Regions from separate parts of the Allobosea sp. GW821-FHT12C12 genome, predicted to be linked through region 2. Evidence: predicted binding sites of a transcription regulator. Region 2 holds the regulator's gene; each other region holds the start of a gene.

The links. The regulator LexA, encoded in region 2, represses DNA repair genes until DNA is damaged. The targets are predictions, from matches to a motif close to TGTTCNNNNTGTGTTCNG.
Region 1: a site for LexA is predicted at 1,185-1,202, ahead of recA (recombinase RecA). Genes of this name have one in related genera too.
Region 3: a site for LexA is predicted at 838-855, ahead of AC1RRW_RS04275 (LexA family protein). Genes of this name have one in related genera too.
Region 4: a site for LexA is predicted at 739-756, ahead of AC1RRW_RS12730 (putative DNA modification/repair radical SAM protein). Genes of this name have one in related genera too.

The regions. Positions count from the first base shown of each region.
Region 1 covers NZ_JBXAQP010000017.1:71,043-73,239, reverse strand. Annotated here, with positions in the region: gene AC1RRW_RS20035 (NADP-dependent isocitrate dehydrogenase) at 1-596, shown strand, start outside; gene AC1RRW_RS20030 (GFA family protein) at 667-1,128, shown strand; gene recA (recombinase RecA) at 1,290-2,197, shown strand, end outside.
Region 2 covers NZ_JBXAQP010000002.1:96,848-99,044, forward strand. Annotated here, with positions in the region: gene AC1RRW_RS03385 (ComEC/Rec2 family competence protein) at 1-636, shown strand, start outside; gene lexA (transcriptional repressor LexA) at 782-1,486, opposite strand; gene AC1RRW_RS03395 (molybdopterin molybdotransferase MoeA) at 1,571-2,197, opposite strand, start outside.
Region 3 covers NZ_JBXAQP010000002.1:274,799-276,995, forward strand. Annotated here, with positions in the region: gene mobF (MobF family relaxase) at 1-655, shown strand, start outside; gene AC1RRW_RS04275 (LexA family protein) at 873-1,295, shown strand; gene AC1RRW_RS04280 (Y-family DNA polymerase) at 1,292-2,197, shown strand, end outside.
Region 4 covers NZ_JBXAQP010000007.1:233,479-235,675, forward strand. Annotated here, with positions in the region: gene AC1RRW_RS12720 (glycogen/starch/alpha-glucan phosphorylase) at 1-240, opposite strand, end outside; gene AC1RRW_RS12725 (hypothetical protein) at 416-595, opposite strand; gene AC1RRW_RS12730 (putative DNA modification/repair radical SAM protein) at 787-2,004, shown strand; gene AC1RRW_RS12735 (UdgX family uracil-DNA binding protein) at 2,004-2,197, shown strand, end outside.

The DNA.
Region 1 (2,197 bases), on a different contig from region 2:
TCTCGACCAAGAACACCATCCTCAAGACCTATGACGGGCGCTTCAAGGACATCTTCGAGGAGATCTACCAGGCCGAGTTCAAGGCCGAGTTCGACAAGCTCGGCATCACCTACGAGCACCGCCTGATCGACGACATGGTCGCCTCGGCGATGAAGTGGTCGGGCGGCTATGTCTGGGCCTGCAAGAACTACGACGGCGACGTTCAGTCCGACACGGTGGCTCAAGGGTTCGGCTCGCTCGGCCTGATGACCTCGGTTCTGATGACGCCCGACGGCAAGACCGTCGAGGCCGAGGCCGCGCACGGGACGGTGACGCGCCACTATCGCGAGCACCAGAAGGGGAAGGAGACCTCGACCAACTCGATCGCCTCGATCTTCGCCTGGACGCGGGGCTTGAGCCATCGCGCCAAGCTCGACGGCAACGACGAACTGGCGAAATTCGCGAGCCTGCTCGAGAAGGTCACCGTCGACACGGTCGAGGCCGGCTCCATGACGAAAGACCTCGCGCTCCTCGTCGGCCCCGACCAGGGCTTCCTCTCGACGACGGGTTTCCTGGAGAAGGTCAGCGAGAACATGCGCAAGGCGATGGCCGCCTGAGACGAGGCATCGGTTGCGGACAACGCCAAGCCCGGCCACTCTGGCCGGGCTTTTTCGCGGGAGCCATGCGATGGCCGAAACAGAACCCGTGACCGGCGGCTGCCAGTGCGGCGCCGTGCGTTACCGGCTCAATCATGCACCCTCGAAGGTGTCGATCTGCTTCTGCCGGATGTGCCAGAAGGCCGTCGGCAACTATTTCGGCGCCTTCGCGAGCGTGGCCCTCGACGACATCGTCTGGACGAAAGGGGAGCCGGGCCGTTTCGCTTCCTCCGAGGCCGCGGAGCGCGGCTTCTGCAGGGCATGCGGCACGCCGCTGACCTTTGGATATCGCGGCTCGGGCCGGATATCGGTGAGCGCCGGAAGCCTCGACGAGCCCGCGGCGATGCCGCCCACGCAGGCCTACGGCACGGAAAGCCGCATGCCCTGGTTCGACGACCTCTGTCGGCTGTCGGGCACCCGCACCGAGGATGACGTGCCAGCCGAGGATCTCGTCCGCTACCGGTCGCGTCAGCACCCCGACCACGAAACCTGAAGCGATCCGGCTATCGGCCGCCGGCGCTGGAAGGCTTCCTGACAAATCCTGACATTGAGAACGGAAAAAGAACTTGCCGACAGGAACAAACCGTGTCCATATTCCTGACGTCGGCGCGGATTTGAGATGTCACCGCGCCCCTGCCATAAGGAGCGCGACCCGTGAATCAGCCGAATCTCAAGCTCGTGGAAGGCTCCTCGATGGACAAGGCCAAGGCGCTCGACGCGGCGCTCTCGCAGATCGAACGCGCCTTCGGCAAGGGCTCGATCATGCGGCTCGGCAAGAACCAGCAGGCGATCGAGATCGAGACGATTTCGACCGGCTCGCTCGGGCTCGACATCGCGCTCGGCGTCGGCGGCCTGCCCAAGGGTCGCGTCGTCGAGATCTACGGTCCCGAATCCTCGGGCAAGACGACTTTGGCGCTGCATACCATCGCCGAGGCCCAGAAGAAGGGCGGCGTCTGCGCCTTCGTCGATGCCGAGCACGCGCTCGATCCGGTCTATGCCCGCAAGCTCGGCGTCAACCTCGACGATCTCCTGATCTCGCAGCCCGATACCGGCGAGCAGGCGCTGGAGATCACGGACACGCTGGTGCGTTCCGGCGCGATCGACGTGCTGGTGGTCGATTCGGTCGCGGCGCTGACGCCGCGCGCCGAGATCGAGGGCGAGATGGGCGATGTCCAGCCCGGCCTGCAGGCGCGCCTGATGAGCCAGGCGCTGCGCAAGCTGACGGCCTCGATCTCGCGCTCGAACTGCATGGTCATCTTCATCAACCAGATCCGGATGAAGATCGGCGTGATGTACGGCTCGCCGGAGACCACGACCGGCGGCAACGCCCTGAAGTTCTACGCCTCGGTCCGGCTCGACATCCGCCGCATCTCGACGCTGAAGGACCGCGAGGAGGCGACCGGCAACCAGGTCCGCGTCAAGGTCGTCAAGAACAAGGTCGCGCCGCCCTTCAAGCAGGTCGAGTTCGACATCATGTTCGGCGAGGGCATCTCGAAGGTCGGCGAACTGGTCGATCTCGGCGTCAAGGCCGGCATGGTCGAGAAGTCGGGCGCCTGGTTCTC
Region 2 (2,197 bases):
CTGGTCTGCTTCGCGCTGGCGTTGCTCTGGCTGACGCTCTGGACGACGAAGCTGCGCTTCCTCGCCATCCTGCCGCTGGTGACGGGCGTCGCGGTCGCGGCCAAACCCGAACGGCCCGAGATCCTGATCGAGCGCGACGGCTCGGGTCTAGCGGTCCGGGCCAAGGACGGACGCCTCGTCGTCGCCGGCAAGCCGAGCGCCTTCGTGCTGCAGCAATGGCTGACCGCCGATGGCGACGGCCGCAAGCCCAACGACCCGAGCCTGCGCGAAGGCGCGGCCTGCGACGCGCAGGGCTGCGTCATCGCCACGCGGGACGGTCGCAGCGTGGCTTTCGTCCGCGACCGGATCGCTCTGGTCGAGGATTGCCGCCGCGCCGACCTCGTCGTCACGCCGATCCCGTGGAGCGCGCCCTGCAAGGCCATGCTGATCGACCGCATGGCGCTCGGCCGCGACGGCGCCACCGCATTGGTGCGCTCAGGCGCGATCCTGCCCGGCCGGCAGCCCTGGCGCAGGCTCGCCGCCGAAAGCGGCGAGGACGGCCGCCCGTGGAACCGCCGCCGGCCGCAAGCGGCTGCTCCCACGCCCGCGGCGCAGCCGACGCCGCTGGTCGAGGAGGACCCTGTCGACCGATTTTAGAATCTCATCGGGAACCACCGAGTCGTCGCGGACGAGCCGCAAAGCGGCGCGGATCCGGGATCCGACACAGGGCGCGGTCGCCGATCTATGATGGATCCCGGATCAGGACCGGGATGACGATGTTTCAGCGTGAAATCGGCATGCCCTAGTAGCGCCGCATCAGGTTGACGAGGCGCCCCTGGATCTTGACGCGGTCGGGACCGAGCACGCGCGTCTCGTAGGCCGGGTTGGCCGCCTCCAGCGCGATCGAGGAGCCGCGCTTGCGCAGCCGCTTCAGCGTCGCCTCCTCGTCGTCGATCAGCGCGACGATGATGTCGCCGGTGTTGGCGGTGTCCTGCTTGCGGATGACCACGGTGTCGCCGTCGAGGATGCCGGCCTCGACCATCGAATCGCCGCGTACCTCCAGCGCGTAATGCTCGCCCGCGCCGAGCATGTCGGCCGGCAGCGAGACGTTGTGGCTGCGGCTCTGGATCGCCGAGACCGGCGTGCCGGCGGCGATCCGGCCCATCACAGGAATGGCGATGGTGGAGCGCGCATCGTCCTCGGGCGGGCTGCTCGCCGGCTTGACCTTGCCGAGGCCGCCCTGGACGACGGAGGGGCTGAAGCGCCCCCGCGGGGCCTGCGAGCCCGCGACGCCGTCCGGCAGCTTGATCACCTCGAGCGCGCGGGCCCGGTTCGGCAGCCGGCGGATGAAGCCGCGCTCCTCGAGCGCCATGATCAGGCGGTGGATGCCGGACTTGGACTTGAGGTCGAGCGCGTCCTTCATCTCGTCGAAGGAGGGCGGCACGCCGCTTTCGCGCAGACGTTCCTGGATGAAGCGGAGCAGTTCAAATTGTTTGCGTGTCAGCATGATTCCCGCCGGAGCGCCCGAAGCGCGGAGTCGAAACAAATCACGAACATGATACAGGTTCGCGGTGTGTTCCGCAAGCGCCCCTCAGCGCAGCCGGATGATCCGGCAGGGGTCGCCCTGCTTTGCCGGCTCGGCGAAAGGCGGACGGATCGTCAACGCCCTGGCCTTCGCGAGCGTGCCCAGCATCGAGGAATCCTGCCTCTGGAACGGCGTCGCGATCCATCCGGCCGCGGAATGGACGAGATCGGAACGAAGATAGTCCTCCCGTTCATCGTTAGCCGGCATATCGATTCCGATGATCCCTGGCTCGCTGCGGTCCCTGTCGGGGTCGGGCAGACCGAGCAGCGCCTCGAGCAGAGGCATGACGAAGAGATGCCCGCAGACGATCGAGGAGACCGGATTGCCGGGCAGTCCGACGGCGACCATGCGGCCGAGCCGGCCCATCATCATCGGCTTGCCCGGCCGCATCGCGATCTTCCAGAAGCCGAGGTCCATGCCGGCGCGCTTCAGCGCCTCCTGGACGAGATCGTGCGCGCCGACCGAGGCGCCGCCGAGCGTGAGCAGCACGTCGGCTTCGGCGGCACGGGCGCGGCCGATGCGATCGGCGAGATCGGGGTGATTGTCGCGCGCGATGCCGAGATCGAGCACCGCGCCGCCCGCCGCCTCGACGATCGCCGCCAGCGAGAAGCTGTTGGAGGCGACGATCTGGTC
Region 3 (2,197 bases), 180 kb from region 2:
GTCTCCTGAAACTGTTGCGGCTACCGAGCTCGCTCCGCCGCCTCTCGATCGACATCAGGCCGACAGCGTGGTCAAAGTGGAGTCTAGCACCACGCCCAGCCCGTACACCTCTCTCACAACGCCGGCGCAAGATGAGGCCCGCAGCAGCGCTGATGGTCGCCCCTCACGCTCGCCGCAATTGGCGCCTGACGACGCGCACACTCCGACCGCTCCCCGCCAAACCGCCTCAGACGAGACAGCACCAGCGCCCGATGTGACGCCACAGCCGCGGGCCAGGCGACCGCCCCCGCGCGCTAGCACGTTCGCGGAAATGATCGCACGCGTCGAAACCAGCATGATCGCCCACGAAATTCTCCCGACACTTCCGCCTTCGCGGCAGGAGACGGGTTCTCGCCCGCTCGCCGATCGTAAGCAGCCTAGCGCGGCGGCCGGAAACGTCCCCGAAACGCATGCGCGACAGCAGACAGAGCTGACAGAGCCTTGGCAGTCGCCGGATCGCCTCCCCGAGACCATGGCTTCTGCGGACGGGAAACCACCCCAGATGCAACCGCAGTTCCCAACGGCTGTTCCACCGTTATCGCCCGGCCATTCCAAGCCGAAGAGGAAGCGCTTCTGGCCGCGTATCAGGAAGAGGCCGGACCGGGATCGCGAATGAACCGAGATGGCGTACCTCTGGTTGGTGGTTAGCTGACCAGAGCTACCACCTCCTGACATTGGTGATCACCATCGAGGGGGTTCAGCGCACGAAGCGGCTATTCTCGTCCGCTTGCGGCTCGGCACTCCGCCAAAGGCCGCGTGTGGCGAAATCCCCACCTTGACTCCGGGCAGAGAGACTGATGTTCCTATTATGTTCTCTATAGGAGCTCGTGCCGATGCACATGTCGCCCGCCTTCCTCGGCCCACCGATTTTCCTGCCGGTCTATCTGAAGGCGGTGCGGGCGGGCTTCCCGAGCCCGGCAGACGACTACCTGGACCAACCGATCGATCTGTCCCGAACGCTCATCCAGAATGCCCCGGCGACCTTCATCATGACGGTGGCCGGCGATAGCGCGATCGACGTCGGCATCTTCGACGGCAGTCTGATCACGGTCGACCGCAGCCTGGTGCCGAAGGACGGCGACGCTGTCGTGGTCGACGTCAATGGGGAGCGCAGCATCAAGGTCTTCAGGATCGTCGGAGGACGATCGAGCCTGGCGTTCGGCAACCGACGCTACCCCGAGTACGATCCCGGCCCGGATGCCGAGATCGACATCTTTGGCGTCGTGACCAACGCGGTGCGGCGCTTGCGTCGATGACCCGGTCCTTCGCCCTGATCGACGGGAACAGCTTCTACTGCTCCTGTGAGCGGGTCTTCGATCCGAAGCTGCGCCGGCGCCCGGTCATTGTGCTGTCGAACAACGACGGCTGCGCTGTTGCGCGCACGGCCGAGGCGAAGGCGCTCGGGATCAGGATGGGGGCGCCGATGTTTACGATCCGCGATCTCTGCCAGCGCGAGGGCGTAGTGGTATTCTCGTCGAACTACACGCTCTATGGCGACATGAGCCGCCGGATGAACACGGTCTATGAGCGGTTCGCTTCAGACATCGAGGTCTACTCGATCGACGAAAGCTTCCTCGACATGAGCCCGGTGGCACGCGGCCAACGCGAGGAAATGGCACGGGACCTGCGCTCGACCGTCTCGACCTGGACAGGCGTTCCCACCTGCGTCGGCATCGGTCCCACGAAGACCCTGGCCAAGCTGGCCAACAAGATTGCCAAGAGCACGCCACAGCTGCGTGGCGTCTGCGACCTCACCAATGATGAGGCCCGATCGGAATGGATGCCATTGGTCAATCTCGAAGATGTCTGGGGCATCGGCCGCGCGAGCCAGGCCAAGCTTGCCGCCTTCGGGTGTCGAACCGCCGCCGACGTCGCCGCGCTCGATCCCAAGCTCGCCCGGAAAAGCCTGACAGTCGTCGGCAAGCGCATCATCCATGAACTTCGGGGCGCGCCTTGCATCGACCTGGAGAGCGTGGCGCCAACCCGGAAGGGCTGCGCCGTCACGCGAAGCTTTGCGGGCCGCGTCGAGAGCCTGGACATGATGCAGGAAGCCATTGCCGCCCATGCGACGAGGCTCGGCGAGAAGCTGCGTCATCATGGGCTGGCGACCGATCACGTCACGGTCTTCTTCCACACGTCACCGCACGATCGTGGGCCC
Region 4 (2,197 bases), on a different contig from region 2:
GAATTCGAGCGACAGGTAGTAGACCCGCTTGCGGCCGGTCCTGTAGCTCTCGCCGGTCGAGCGCTGCCATACGTCGACGACATGGTCCCGCGCCGCCAGGATGCCGGCCGTCAGCCAGTCGTGAGGTTGCGCGACCGACGGATTCTTGCCGAGCGAATAGGTCAGCTTCCTGACGATCTCGGCCTTCAACGTCTCGACCAGCATCGCGGAATCGGTGGCGGCGGCAAGCCCGGCCGGCATGGCTGTCTCGTTCAAGCGTCGAGCTCCCGGCTGTTTCGCTGGCAGCGAACATCGGAGTAACGCCGCGCCCTGTCCAGCCGAATTCGCTGCGATGCGGGATGTTTCGGGCCGGCGCTTCCCGACACGAAAAAAGCCGGCGGCAATGTCCTGCCGCCGGCTCGAAAATCCAGACCGCTCAGTTGATCTGGCTGCGGGTTTCCTCGCGCACGTCGCGGCCGAACTCGCGCGCGTTCTTGATCGCCGAATCGGTGACGCCGACCACGCGCGTCCAGGCGTTGCGGGTATAGGCGCCCTGATAAACGACCGAATCGTAGCCGATCGCCAGAACCGCGATGATGAGAAGAAGGCGGAACATCTGTCTCTCCTGTGTCGAACCTGCTGCGATAACGCGATCACGGGATGCCGGTTCCGCAACGTCGCCGGCAAACGACGCGATCGGCGTCACGCCGCGGCGAACGGTCACGACTGGCGGGACTGGCGGGCAACTCCGTCGCGCGCTAGAACAGAGCGGGAACATAAGGATCGCCCGTGGCACAGCCGACCGTGATGGAGAAACTGGAGATCCTCAGCGATGCGGCGAAATACGACGCCTCCTGCGCCTCCAGCAACACGACCAAGCGTGATTCCCTTGGCGGCAAGGGCATCGGTTCGACGACCGGCTCGGGCATCTGCCATTCCTATGCGCCGGACGGGCGCTGCATCTCGCTGCTGAAGATCCTGCTGACGAATTTCTGCAGCTATGACTGCGCCTTCTGCATCAACCGCTCGTCGAGCAATGTCCGGCGCGCGCGCTTCTCGGTCGAAGAGGTCGTCGATCTGACGCTGAACTTCTACAAGCGGAACTACATCGAAGGGCTGTTCCTGTCCTCCGGGATCATCCGTTCGCCGGACTACACCATGGCCGAGATGGTGCGGGTGGCGCAGAGCCTGCGCGAAATCCATCACTTCCGCGGCTACATCCATCTCAAGCTGATCCCGAGCGCCAGTCCCGACCTCGTGGCGCAGGCCGGGCTTCATGCCGACCGCGTCTCGGTCAATGTCGAACTGCCGAGCGAGGTTTCGCTGAAGCGCTTCGCTCCCGAAAAGCAGCCGCGCGACATCCGCGCCACGATGGGCGGGCTGAAGCTCAGGATCGCGGAGGGCAAGGCGGAGCGCGCGATCTCGCGCAAGGCGCCGAGCTTCGCGCCGGCGGGTCAGAGCACCCAGCTCATCGTCGGCGCGGACGGGGCCAGCGACGCCGCGATCCTGCAGCGCAGCGCGCAGCTTTATGGCAGCTTCGGCCTGCGCCGGGTCTACTATTCCGCCTTCAGCCCGATCCCGGATTCGTCCGCGCGACTGCCGCTCTCCGAGCCGCCGCTGATGCGCGAGCACCGGCTCTACCAGGCCGACTGGCTGACGCGCTTCTACGGCTTCGAGGTCGACGAAATCCTCGACGATGCGTCGGGCGGAATGCTCGATCTTACGGTCGATCCCAAGCTCGCCTGGGCGCTGCGCCACCGGGCGCGCTTTCCCGTCGATGTCAACCGGGCCGATCGCGAGTCGCTGCTGCGCGTTCCTGGCCTGGGCACGCGCAGCGTCAAGCGCATCCTGGAAATGCGGCGTTTCCGCTCCTTGCGACTCGACGATGTCGGGCGGTTGGCGCGCTCGCTGACGATCCTGCGCAACTTCATCGTGACGGTGGATTGGCGGCCGGGAAGCCTGCTCGACAGCGAGCGGCTGCGTCAGCATCTCGCGCCTCGGCCGCGGCAACTGGAGTTGCTGTGATGTTCGTCGCGCGGCTTGCCCATCCCGCCGATCTCGAGGGCTGGCGGCGGCAGGCGCGGGCGCTGGCGCGGCGCGGCGTCCTGCCCGGCGATATCGCCTGGATCGTGGGCGACGAGGCGGCGGGGCTGTTCGACGGCGAGGCGGTCGATGAAGCCGCGCCGGTCGCGGGGCCCGAACTCAAAGCGCCGCGCGA